Linked DNA regions of Aridibaculum aurantiacum. The protein of the gene in region 1 interacts with the protein of each later gene in a pairwise test. Links are inferred from orthologs where the notes say so. Each region holds a gene or a part of one and is shown in the gene's direction. Other genes may lie near its edges.

Region 1 (6,751 bases):
GCAAATCGCTGGTGGAGCTGCGGGAAGAATACAATCAATGGAATGAGAAGAAACAAGCGCGTCGTAGGCTACGCGCAAAGTTGCGTGTAGGACAATTTGTAATAATGCTGGCAATAGTGATGGCAATTACACTTCAGCTGTTCCGTTCGAACCAGCAAACTTCACATCATGAAAAAGATGAAACTTCGCTTGCAAATAATCAATTGGTAACGGTAAAGCAGGAATTGCTTACGAAAGATCAATAGGTAGTTACCTTACCAATCACCACTTTTACTCCAGCCTCCGACAGGTTGTGGATATCGTCTATCACCGCTTGTCCTTCAGGCGAGCCCATCGTTTCTATCATCTGCTCTTCAGACGAAAAATATAACTCCGCCATCCTGTAAAACTCCGGTTGGTCGCCACCTGGCGTAGGTACAAATTTCGTCAGCTCTACTTTACTCACACCAGGCATATGTCGTGCCATAGGCAGGTGCTTATTCTCATAATAATCTTCAAATGCTGCTTCGTCACCAGGATGATTATAAAGTACAGTGATCTTATGCATTGCTTGGCCTGTTGGTTTCTGATAATTATCATAAAGATAAGGCCAAACATAGTTTAAGGTTGCAGTTGCTCATACCATTGCAATCATATTTTTCGCATAACAGTACGTTCATGAATAGACCTAAAGCTGTGATACACTTACCTTTGCCGCCATGCGCAAATTGAGTATGGATGAGCTGGGCCGAAAGTCGGTCGATGAGTTTAAGCAGGCTGAGAAGAACCCGTTGGTGGTGGTGCTGGATAACATCCGCAGCATGCACAATGTGGGCAGCGTATTTCGTACTGCCGATGCATTTCTTGTAGAAGCTATTTGCCTTTGTGGCTATACACCGCAACCTCCGCATCGCGATATTCAAAAGACTGCATTAGGCGCTACTGAAACGGTAGATTGGCTTTATTATTCCGAAACTACTGAAGCTGTTGCCGAGCTGAAACAGCGCGGGTATACGGTTTATGCCATTGAACAAACGCAAGGAAGCATCTCGTTGGAAAAATTCCATTGGCAACCAGAGACGAAGCTAGCAATTGTACTAGGCAATGAAGTAGAGGGCGTAGCCGATGACGTTTTGAAGATGGCAGACGGCAGCATTGAGATACCGCAGCTGGGTATGAAGCATTCGTTGAACATATCAGTAGCAGCAGGTATTGTTACCTGGAAATTGGTGGAGCAACAGCTATTGCGGCTTTAGGTTTGGTGGGAAGAATTTTTGTAACCAGCATTTGAAAAACAATCAACTTCGTTGCGTCGCACACTTGTACTGTAGAGTAAGTATCGGCAAGGCAACATCAAAAACATAAATGAACACAGTAAAGAATTACCTGTCACTGGTAAAGTTTAGTCACACCATCTTTGCGCTTCCATTCGCATTGATCGGGTTTTTTCTTGGGTATAGGCTATTTGAACAGTATGGCAATGTGCTTTCACAAGTCCATTACGAGTTTGGTATATCCTCGTATGATTTTCCAGGCTCGATCCAGGAAATTATCCTCCGCTTTGTTCTTGTGCTGGTATGTATGGTCACTGCACGCAGTGCGGCAATGGCCTTCAACCGCTTTCTCGACAAAAATTTTGATGCAAAGAACCCGCGTACTGCCATCCGCGAAATTCCGGCTGGTATCATTTCGTCCAGCAGTGCGCTTCGCTTTGTTATTCTCAATTGCATCCTGTTTATTATCTCTACTTTCTTTATCAACCGCATATGTTTCTTTCTAAGTCCTGTAGCATTATTCGTAATTCTTTTTTATAGTTATACAAAGCGCTTCACTGCATTGTGTCATCTTGTGCTGGGGCTGGGGCTATCGCTTGCACCCATTGGCGCCTATCTTGCTGTTACCGGCGAGTTTGCCGTGCTGCCTGTATTATTTTCTTTCACAGTTTTATTCTGGGTAAGTGGTTTCGATATCATCTATGCTTTGCAGGATATTGATTTTGACCGTGAGCACCAGCTTCATTCTATCCCGGCGCGGCTTGGTAAAAAGAACGCTCTGCGGGTGTCGGAACTGCTGCATGTTTTTAGCGGATTGATTGTAATAGCTGCAGGATGGTTAGGTGAATTTGGCTGGCTGTATTGGATAGGGGTTGTTGTGTTTTGCGGCATGCTCATCTATCAACATTCCATTGTAAAGCCCCACGACCTGCGCCGCGTAAACCTGGCTTTCATGACGGCTAATGGTATAGCCAGTGTGGTGTTCGCTGTTTTTGTAATAGCCGATCTGCTTTGGAAAATGTAAAATGCAAAATGAAAAACTCATCGTTCGTCAGTTAAATCGCTAGGCATCAATTTCCTAATTTTTACATTTTACATTTTAGATTTTTAATTAAAAACATGGCTAGAATTCTTTCCATTGACTACGGCTCTAAACGCACAGGCCTGGCTGTTACCGACCCTATGCAGATCATTGCTACAGGCCTTGCAGGTTTACACACCAAAGACCTTGAGCAATTTTTGAAGGATTATTTTTCTAAAGAGCAGGTGGAGCGGGTCATCATTGGACATCCTACCAACTGGGACGACAGCGATACGCATGCTACGCCATTGGTTCAGGCATTCATCAATCGTTTCGTAAAAGTATTTCCCAACATACCCATAGAAAAAGTAGATGAACGTTACACTTCTAAAATGGCGGTGCAAAGCATGGTAGAAAGCGGGATGAAAAAAAAGAAACGCCAGGATAAAAAGATGGTGGATGAGATTGCAGCCATCATTATGTTACAGGAGTATTTACAAAGGCAATAACATCTATTTGGCTATTTTTGCCACCGCTCAACCAGCATTTTTAATACGTAGAAAATTATATATGACTCTTCCGATAGTTGCATACGGTGCTCCCATTTTACGACAAGTAGCCCAGGACATTTCTCCAGATTATCCTCAATTAGAGAAACTGATTGAAGATATGTGGGAAACCATGTATGCAAGTAATGGAGTGGGATTGGCTGCACCGCAGATCAATAGAGCTATCCGTCTTTTTGTTGTAGACAGCGCACAGATCTTTGCCAACCAGGACGACGATGAGGATGGTGGATATGCAGATGCTCCAGGTGTTAAGAAGGTTTTCATCAATGCGCACATCAAGCAATTGGATGGCGAAGAGTGGGCATACAACGAAGGCTGTTTGAGCATACCAAAGATCCGCGAAGATGTAAAGCGCCCTGAAGAGGTGGTGTTGGAATATGTAGACGAAAATTTTCAACCACATACAGAAACCTTTGTTGGTCTTACAGCACGCATCATACAACACGAGTACGATCATATAGAAGGTAAACTTTTTATTGACTACCTGAAGCCACTGCGCCGCAAGATGCTGCAAGGCAAACTGAACGACATCAGCAAAGGGAAGATCAGGATGGACTACAAGATGATGTACGCCAAATGATGAAGCAATGGTTGATACTGTCTCTTCTAACAGCGGTTTCCTTTTGCGCTTTTTCGCAAGAAGATACTACTGTTGTTTATAAGAACCAGTCCTTCACCTTAACCGATGTTGTTATCCGCAACAACTTTGATTATCCTGCCTTCATTGAATACGTAAAAAACGACACTACATTTTACAAAGCATTCCGCAACCTCAGGGTGCTCAGCTTTTCTTCTTACAACGACATCATCTTAAAGAATAAGAAAGGTGCGGTTACAGCTACCATGCAAAGCACCACCAGGCAGACCTATGCCAACGGCTGCAGAACAATGGAAGTGAAAGACGAAAAGACCACAGGTGATTTTTACAAAGGTGATGGCAGCTACAACTACACTACTGCGGAAATGTATGCAGGTTTATTCTTTACAAAAGGAAAGGTATGTGGTGAGACGAATATTGTAAAAGGAACAACTTTCAATACCCGGGGCAAAAGTGGGATGGCCAAACATAAAGAACAATTGAAGCAATTGTTTTTCAATCCAGGTAACCGTATTCCAGGTCTCCCTATGATAGCTAACAAAGTAGCCATATTCGATGAGGATGTTGCCAAGCTATACGACTTCAAAATTGATAAACAGGATTATCGAGGTTATCCTTGTTATGTCTTCACCATCCGACCAAAGAAAGACCTTTCTGCGTGGGACAGGAGCAATATAGTAATTGATGAAATGACCACCTGGTTCAATGCCCGCACGTTGGAGATCATTGGCCGCAACTATAGCCTTAGCTACAAAACAGGTGTATATGATTTTGACGTAGACATGGAAGTACAGCTAGAAAAAGTGGGAGAGTTGCTGGTGCCAAAAGTTCTACGTTATGTCGGCAATTGGAATGTTATGTTCAAGAAAAGAGAGATAGCCAACTTCACCGCTACTTTGTTTGATTTCAAGCGATAAATTGAAACAAGAGGAAATATACCTCTGCTCCATAAAAAAAGGCAACTGGTTCACAGTTGCCTTTTTTTCATATAAGCCTAACCTTAAACTTTATACTTTAAACCTTAAACCCTAACCTTGTGCTCTCAACGTCTTAAACGCATTGATCAATCCATTGGTAGAGCTGTCATGAGAATTTACAGTATCATTATTTTCCAGTTCAGGCAATATTTTATTTGCTAGTTGTTTTCCTAGCTCTACACCCCACTGGTCGAAGCTGAAGATATTCCAGATAGCGCCCTGTACAAATATCTTGTGTTCGTACATCGCTACGAGGTTACCTAATGTACGTGGTGTTACCTGTTTTACCATAAATGAATTCGTAGGCTTATTCCCTTTGAAGACTTTGAACTTCACCAGCTTTTTGATCTCTTCTTTGTTCAACCCAGCCTTTGTTAGTTCCTGTTTTACTTCGTCTTCAGTCTTACCATTCATTAATGCTTCTGTTTGTGCAAAATAGTTGCTCAACAGTTTTACATGATGATCACCAATAGGATTATGACTAATAGCTGGTGCTATAAAATCGCAAGGAATAATAAGTGTGCCCTGGTGGATGAGCTGGTAAAAAGCGTGTTGACCATTGGTGCCGGGTTCGCCCCAGATAACAGGACCGGTAGGGTAGTTAACCTCGTATCCGTTACGATCTACTGACTTTCCATTGCTCTCCATATTTCCTTGCTGGAAATATGCCGCAAACCTATGCATGTACTGGTCGTAAGGTAGGATTGCCTCGCTCTGCGCATTGAAGAAGTTGGTATACCAAAGGCCGATCAACGCCATGATCACCGGGATGTTGCCAGAGAACTTTTCTCTGCGGAAATGTTCATCAACCTCGTAAGCACCGTGTAGTAATTCTTCAAAGTTGTTATAGCCAATGGTCAATGCTATAGATAAACCAATTGCACTCCACAAAGAATATCTTCCGCCAACCCAATCCCAGAATTCAAACATATTCTCAGGTGCAATTCCGAATTTCACCACCTCTTTTTCATTGGTGCTAAGGGCAACAAAATGTTTTGCAATATGTGCTTCATCTATAGCCTGCTCCAGGAACCATGAACGTGCAGTATGTGCATTGGTCATAGTTTCTTGGGTAGTAAAGGTCTTACTTGCCACAAGGAATAAAGTCTCTTCCGGCTTAACCTTTTTTAGCGTCTCGGCTATATGAGTTCCATCTACATTACTTACAAAGTAGGTCTGTATGTTTTTCTTCCAATAAGGCTTCAGTGCTTCTGTAACCATCACTGGTCCCAGGTCGCTTCCTCCAATACCAATGTTCACGATACTCTTGATCCGCTTGCCTGTATAACCTTTCCAATCACCCGAATGTACTTTATCGCAGAAGGTCTTCATTTGCTTGCGCACCTTTACCACACCAGGCATCACATCTTCGCCATTTACCATGTATGGTGCATTACCCATATTGCGTAAAGCCACATGAAGTACAGCACGATCTTCCGTTTCATTAATCCTTTCACCACCAAACATGCTGTCTATTGATTGCCTTAGCTGGCATTCTTCCGCCAGTTGAAACAACAACTGCATGGTCTTCTGCGTCAGGATATTTTTTGAATAATCAAACAGGATATCATTGAACTGGAGACTGAACTTAGAGAACCTTTCTGCATCAGCGTCAAATAATTTGCGCATGTGCGTACGTTGCATCTCTTCTTCAAAATGTCGTCTCAGCAGCAGCCAGGCTTGTGTATTGGTGGGATTTACTTTAGGAAGCATTCAATAACCTTTAAATATTAAAATGAAGGTATTACAGCTGTTGTAATACATCAATAGTTTTCTCTACCATTTCTCTTGTTACATCTAGATGTAAAACCAATCTTACTTGTGTACGCGAAATGGCTATACATTTAATGTCATACTCGTTCATCAGTTTGTCAACCAATCCTTGTGGTGTAAATCTTCCCTTCACTTCAAATATCAGGATGTTGGTCTCTACCGGGTTGATCACTCTAACAAAATCTTTACTGGCCAATGCATCAGCCAGCATTTGTGCATGTTGGTGATCTTCAGCCAACCGGTCAATATGATTTTCAAGAGCATATATGCCGGCGGCAGCAAGGTAACCTGCCTGCCTCATTCCTCCTCCTAAAACTTTTCTTACCCGGCGCGCCTTCTTTATAAAGTTCTTGTCTCCCAATAATACACTACCAACTGGTGTTCCTAATCCTTTGCTAAGGCATAGTGAAATAGTATCAAAAACCTGCCCGTATGCCTGGGGCTTTTCATTTTTGGCCACCAATGCATTGAATAATCGTGCTCCATCCAGGTGAAGTGCCAACCCTTGTTCTTTACAAACCTCTTTTATCTTTTCAAGCTCAGCAAAATCATAGCAACTT
Region 2 (6,943 bases), on another replicon or contig:
CCTCCCGAGCAGGAACCGATTAAAATGATCCCCGCAGCAATTTCTCCTTCAAATCCAAACAGGTTAGCAAGTATATAACCTACGACAGGCATGATAGAAAACTGTAGTATCAATCCTACCAGCACTGGCAAGGGTGAACGTGCAATTCGTGCAAAATCAGCAGGGCTCAACGTGGTGCCCATTCCAAACATGATAAGCTGCATTAGCGGCACAATGAGCAGCGAAAGGCTAAAGCCATTCCATGCAATGAATGCTTGTGGAAATATCATAGCAATGCTTGCACAAAGAATAACCGTAGCAGTAAAAGCATATTTGCGAATAGCTACAAAACATAGAAGGCCGGTATATAATGCACAAACCAAAGCAATTAGTGCTGGCTTTGAAGAAATGGTTCCGGAAAGGCTGGTAATATATAAGACTACAGATAAGAGAACAAGCAATGACGAAAACCATACAAATGCCCGCACAGGTTTAGAAGTTCTATTCATAGGAATTACCAGTAAAAATACTACTCAGAAGAAAACAATAAAGAGGTCAGTTATGGTCGAGTTGTTCCTCGCAAGTTTTGTCTTTGTGAAACTTTGGATGATCGTCTAGTTCAATGATGTAACTACTGCGTTAGAACCTTGCAGCTACCACCACTGTGTTCTTGAAGGAACGTTTCTTTCCATCTATATTGAACACCTCTGTATACACCACGTAAGCACCTATTGGTACACGTGCCTGCTTATCATTCAATCCATCCCACCGGAAGCTGCCATTCAATCCCAGTGTAGCATTTTTTGCCAATAAACGCACCGGTCTGCCTGCAGCATCAAAAATGGTGATGTTAGCCACATATCCAGGATCAGTAAGTCGATAGTTGATCACTGTGAAATCTTCGTATCCATCATTGTCAGGTGAAAATGTTTTAGGTGTTATTGTTACTTCACCTTGAAGTGTTACATCAGCACGGTACTGCGAGTTCTGGTACGATGGCGTTCCAAAACCCGAGGTAGAAGCCGCACTATGCCAGTTGTTCTGGTCCTGCGTAGGCCTGTTGAAATCGATCCTTTCTAGCGCAACGCCTTTTTCATTATCCAGCAGCCTGTAGTGCCATTGATTGCTGTAGGCGAGTTCATCTACTATGATGCCTTGTGCATTCATCAGCACCACGTAACCCCTGTCGTTGGGATAGCTTGGAAAAGAAGCAACGTCAACAAAGTTCTGCGGGTTCAAAGCATTGAATTGTTGTTTTACCATTTCGCCACTTGGCGATAAAACAAAGTACTCACCAGGAAACAGCAGCAGGTTATCTGTAGACACTTGTCGTGGTGTACCCAAAGCTAAAGTAGAGCCAGCGCGGTTGTTGATGTAAAGGTCTTTCAGGTCATACACATTGTTGGTGCGGTTGTATATCTCTACGTAATCCACGCCATTTGTTGGTGGATTGAACAGCACCTCGTTGATCACAATGCTAAAGCTGTCTATAGGACTAGGCAGTCCAACTCTTGCTGTATTGAAAGAAGAAATGGTATTGCCGCTACAATCAGCTACATTATTAGCGGTGATAGTATATACCCTGCCCGTTTGTAAAGGTGTTGCCAATCGCAGTTGCACACGGTTGAATGCAGGCGCAATGGTTAATGCAGAAACAGGTGTTCCTACACCATCGCTTATGGTATAATTAGAAGCAGTAGCAGCACGAGCACTATCTACAGGTTCGCTGAAAGTAAGTACCACCGTAAGATTATCTGTGGCTGCAGCACGCACTAACGATGGAGATGTTTGATCAGGGTTAGCCGCATCAATTGAATTTTTTGCACCCGGTGTGCCGCCTCTTGGGTCTACACTTGCACGCCAGTTGTTTCCGCCATTGCACGGGTTGCGGGTGTCAATCATTTCCAGCGTCCATCCGCCTTCTTTTTTTACCGCGTTCTGGTACCATGTGTCAGAATAACTAACGGTGTGTATGGTTGCTCCTTCACGAGATATAAGCGATACTGTTCCAGCCTCGTTGGGTAATGCAGGAAATGATGAAACTCCCAAAACTCTTCCATAAGCCGCAAAGGCTGCTACCTGTGTGGACGATGTGATGACAACAAAACTATCAGCAGGTAATACATAAGAAGCCATAGCGCCACTTGTAGCACTGGCTGTTGTTATCCGCCAGCCTTGCAGGTTGATGGCTCTTCCGCTGGTGTTCTTTAGTTCTACCCACTCCGTATTAGGTAGCGATACAACAGGCGATGGATCAGGCATCAATTCATCTATCACTATATCGAACTGCTTAGGTATGTAAAAACTAAAGCTGGCAGTGCCGTTGCTGATGGCATTGCCCGATAGATCCTGCACATTGTTTATTGTAAGAGTATGTACTGGTCCTGAAGGAAAATTGTTAGCAAACGTTAGCCGCACCAAAGAAGTATTAGCTGCATCGCGTACTGCTGTTGTGGGCGATCCTATACCATTATTGGCAGAATAATTAGCTGCTACTTGTGAGGTGGTAAGATCAACGGGTTCATTGAAAAGAACATCAATGGTATTGGGTGAAACAGCCGTGGCAGAAACAATAGCCGGCGGTGTTACATCAGGCACGTAAGCCTTTACCTCAAAGTCATCAAAAAAATGTTTTTGAAAAAAGCTGGCGGTGCTTTGCCTTACCAGTATTCCAAAAAAAGAAGAAGTAGTATATGTAGCATCTGTAACTGTTCCTTCTGAAACATAGGTAGTACCTGTACCGGAAAGATCACGTAGCAAACTCCACTGGTTATTGGCTGTTCTGATCACCCGTATTTTCATCATGCTGGCAGAACTGTTCAATATGCCATTTGCACCATCAATGATCTTTGTTATCGTTCCTCCTGCATCTTTCCTGTACAATGCTATCTCATCATCGGTATTTCCTATTCGTACAAAATAACCTACGGTACTATTGCTGGCAAGATCACTTGCAGAGGCGGTAAGGTATACATCAATAGAGTTTGGTCCCGAAGGATTGAATTCGATCCTGGTGAACCAATCCCATTGCGCAGCAGTTGCCAATGTATTGGCAGTGCTTAAGTAATAGGTACTGTTTGCAACGGTATTGTTACTCTGAAGTTGCATGGAAGAATTCACCATCCAGTCGTTGGTATTGCCCACCCAGGTAGGATTGCTGGTAAAATCTCCATCGCTGAAGTTGTCAGTAAACTGCGCTTTCAAAGAATTATGAAATAGGATAAGAATAGCAACCAGTGCCGCAGTCGAAACATTTTTCATTGTAAACTATTAATGTACTGTAGGATACACTTGCATTTCCATTGCAGGCAATGCAGTTCATTATACTCCTAAAATACATTGTTGATATCAATATCTATATTTTTTGTTCAGATGCAGCAAATGCCTATTTTCGTTGCCATGTTACAAATCATCAATAAGTGCAAGAAACAGTTTCCTGGGTAAGGAAGGTGATTGCATGTATATACAATATTGAGCCTTCCCTAACACGGAAGGCTTTTTTTATAACCATAACTGAATAAACAAAACAATATGAAAGTTGCAGTAGTGGGCGCTACAGGCCTTGTAGGTACCAAAATGTTACAGGTACTTACAGAAAGAAATTTCCCGGTAACAGAATTAATACCTGTTGCTTCTGAAAGATCAGTGGGTATAGAAATAGAATTTAAAGGTGAAAAATACAAGGTTGTTTCCGCTGCCGATGCTATTGCTGCCAAACCAGACGTAGCCTTATTTTCTGCAGGCGGAAGTACCTCACTTGAGTGGGCGCCAAAATTTGCCGAAGCAGGAATAACTGTAATTGATAATTCCAGTGCATGGCGTATGGACCCAACCAAAAAATTAGTGGTACCCGAAGTAAATGCTGATGTACTAACAGAAGACGATAAAATAATTGCAAATCCTAATTGCTCTACCATACAAATGGTAGTGGCACTGCAACCACTGCATAAGCAATACAAAATAAAAAGAGTGGTAGTAAGCACTTACCAAAGTGTAACCGGTACGGGCGTAAAAGCTGTACAGCAGCTACATAATGAGCGTAAAGGTGTAGAAGGAGAAATGGCTTATAAATATCCTATTGACCTGAACGTAATTCCGCAGATAGATGTTTTCATGGATAATGGTTATACCAAAGAAGAAATGAAAATGGTGAACGAAACAAAAAAGATCATGCAGGATGATACAATTCGTGTTACCGCTACTACCGTTCGCATACCTGTCATTGGTGGCCATAGCGAAAGCGTGAATGTAGAATTTGAAAATGATTTTGAACTGGAAGAGGTAAAGCAATTGCTTGCATCATCGCCGGGAATAATTGTAGAAGATAATACTGCAGACCAGCATTATCCAATGCCTTTATCTGCACACGAAAAAGATGAAGTATTTGTAGGAAGATTGCGCAGAGATGAAACACAGCCTAATACCTTAAACATGTGGATTGTGAGCGATAACCTGCGTAAAGGTGCAGCAACAAATGCTGTACAAATAGCAGAGTATTTAATGGAAAAAGGAATTCTGAAAAACCAGGAATAAACAAAAGGATTCCTACTTGATTAAAGATGTTGAGCATCAAGCGTTAGATGTTAGGTGTTAGAAAAAGCGATGCTGGATGTTGAAGCAGGATGCTGGATCTTTAAACCAGGGAGACCAATAATTGGGCAGCGCCCAACTCCGTTTGTAGAAAATGAACATGTACGAAACGTCTTGGGCGTAGCCCAAGCCTAAAAAATCCAATTTAATATTGGGTTTGGCTACATCATTAAATAAGTAAGAAGTTTTACAACTTAATAAAGGTCCCCAACTGGCGGACCTTTATTATTTTATAATGGTCGTGCCGGAGCAGAAAATGTTTTTTTAGAGGAGCAGCAAATGTGGCCGGACAAATTCTTTTAGCCTCTTTTGCTGCTCTTTATTTGGAATGCTTATACATGGCGGGTTATTCATTTTGTAAAAGACATTCTTGCTTGTAACGGCTTTAATGCTCCATGGCAGATTAGTTTTTCCTATATTTTCACAACCCTAAACCAAACAAACATGCTTTCAAATTTTATTTCCTGGTTGCTTGAAATGCAATCAATGGAAATGATGCTCTGGATCATCGCGTTATTGTTTTCAACCATTTTAGTTATCCTGTCAATTCTGTCACTACTGGGTGGTGCATTCGATTTTTTTGACGACGGCTACGATGGAGGTGATATAGACGGCGGTGATGTATCATTTCAATTCTTTTCTATCAGGAACCTGGTAGTATTCTTTACCATTTTCGGTTGGAGTGGCCTGGCTACAAAGCAAGCCGGTGGTAGCGACATAGCCGCTATAGCAGTGGGCCTGTTGTCAGGTGTTACTATGGTTGCTATTCTTTACCTGCTTCTTAAGAATGTATATAAGCTCAGGCAGAGCGGTACACTGCAGGTGGAGAATGCCATTAACCAGGTAGGCGAAGTATACCTGCGTATTCCTTCGCAGCGCGGTGGACGTGGCAAAGTGCACGTAGTAGTGCAGGGCCGCCTGGTAGAAATAGAAGCCGTAACGGATGATGAAACAGATATCGCTACCGGCAAAACGGTACAGGTAGTAAATAAGTTGAACAGCAATGTGCTGGTAGTAACTTCTAAAACCAATTCTTTACAATAAAAACTAACAAACAATGCCAGAAACAATTCTCATTTTAATTGCAGTAGTAATTGCTGTATTATTTCTTGTAGTGATGGCGCTTGCCAGGCGCTACAAACGTTGTCCTTCCGATAAGATACTTGTGGTATTCGGAAAAGTAGGTAAGGGAACTGAAGGTAACCTTACCGCTAAGTGTATACATGGTGGTGCGGCTTTCATCATGCCGTTGTTCCAGGATTATTCCTTCCTCGATCTTACTCCTATGAGTATAGAAGTAAACCTGACAAAGGCGCTGAGCAAGCAAAACATTCGTGTGGATGTGCCTTCTAAATTCACTGTTGGTATTTCTACCGAGCCTGGTGTAATGGAGAATGCAGCTGAACGCCTGTTGGGCCTGAAAGCGCAGGATATTCATAACCTGGCCAACGACATCATCTTAGGTCAGATGCGCCTGGTGGTTGCTATGATGGATATTGAAGAGATCAACAACAACCGCGATAAGTTTTTGAGCAATGTGGCTAGTAACGTAGAAGCAGAGCTTAAGAAGATCGGTTTGAAACTGATCAACGTAAACATCACCGACATCAAAGATGAAAGTGGTTATATAGAGGCGCTTGGTAAAGAGGCTGCTGCTAAGGCCATCAACGAGGCTAAGAAGAGCGTAGCAGAACAAGACCTGGTGGGTGAAGTAGGTAGAGCCAATGCAGAGCGCAGCCGCGACATCAGCATCCAGGAAACACAGCGCGACAGGGATGTGCAGATAGCCGAAACGCAGCGCGATCGTGATACACGTATAGCCATGGCTGTAAAAGACAGGGAAGTACTGTTGGCCGCAGCCAAGCGCGACGAGCAGATAGGTAAAGTAGAAGCTGAAAGAGATACGCGTATCAAAACTGCATCGGCAAATGCTGTAGCGGTAGAAGGTGAGAACGTATCGCGGATACAAATTGCCAACTCTGAGGCCGACAGGAGAGAAAGAGAAGCAGAAGCCCTAAAGCGTGCCATGTCTGCAGAAAAAGTGCAGTCAGCCAAGGCCATGGAAGAAGCCTACAATGCAGAGCGCAAAACTGAAGAGGCCCGTGCCGAAAAAGAAAGAGCATCGCAGACAGCCAACATTGTAGTAAGTGCTGAAATAGAAAAGCAAAAGGCAATACTGGAGGCACAAGCCGAAGCAGAAAAGATCCGCGAAAAAGCAAAAGGTGAAGCAGATGCTATCTACTCAAAACTGGAAGCGGAAGCACGTGGTATGTACGAGATACTTACCAAGCAGGCCGAAGGTTTGGATCGCATAGTGAAAGCTGCAGGCAACAATCCAAAAGATGCCGTGCTGCTGTTGATAAGCGACAAACTT

What was found.
Region 2: the proteins of def (region 1) and J4N22_RS18485 interact in binary tests that used the Escherichia coli proteins (3 or more experiments, as listed by UniProt). The link is inferred for Aridibaculum aurantiacum from one-to-one orthologs.

The regions. Positions count from the first base shown.
Region 1 is NZ_JAFEWC010000001.1:2,588,957-2,595,707, reverse strand. The notes cover bases 1,930-4,633. They hold def (peptide deformylase), read left to right. Parts: upstream 1,930-2,844; coding sequence 2,845-3,423; downstream 3,424-4,633. Other genes in these bases: pgi (glucose-6-phosphate isomerase), read right to left, coding at 4,470-4,633; J4N22_RS10860 (hypothetical protein), read left to right, coding at 3,420-4,358; ruvX (Holliday junction resolvase RuvX), read left to right, coding at 2,373-2,783; J4N22_RS10875 (UbiA-like polyprenyltransferase), read left to right, coding at 1,930-2,277. Also shown: J4N22_RS10890 (hypothetical protein), read left to right, coding at 1-245; J4N22_RS10885 (EthD family reductase), read right to left, coding at 239-547; J4N22_RS10880 (RNA methyltransferase), read left to right, coding at 699-1,235; more of J4N22_RS10875, read left to right, coding at 1,345-1,929; more of pgi, read right to left, coding at 4,634-6,131; J4N22_RS10850 (threonine aldolase family protein), read right to left, coding at 6,163-6,751. UniProt on the Escherichia coli protein: Removes the formyl group from the N-terminal Met of newly synthesized proteins. Requires at least a dipeptide for an efficient rate of reaction. N-terminal L-methionine is a prerequisite for activity but the enzyme has broad specificity at other positions.
Region 2 is NZ_JAFEWC010000004.1:44,460-51,402, reverse strand. What follows is about bases 2,616-5,511. They hold J4N22_RS18485 (aspartate-semialdehyde dehydrogenase), read left to right. Parts: upstream 2,616-3,510; coding sequence 3,511-4,512; downstream 4,513-5,511. Other genes in these bases: J4N22_RS18480 (hypothetical protein), read left to right, coding at 5,056-5,511; J4N22_RS18490 (lamin tail domain-containing protein), read right to left, coding at 2,616-3,240. Also shown: J4N22_RS18495 (bile acid:sodium symporter family protein), read right to left, coding at 1-488; more of J4N22_RS18490, read right to left, coding at 619-2,615; more of J4N22_RS18480, read left to right, coding at 5,512-5,613; J4N22_RS18475 (flotillin family protein), read left to right, coding at 5,627-6,943.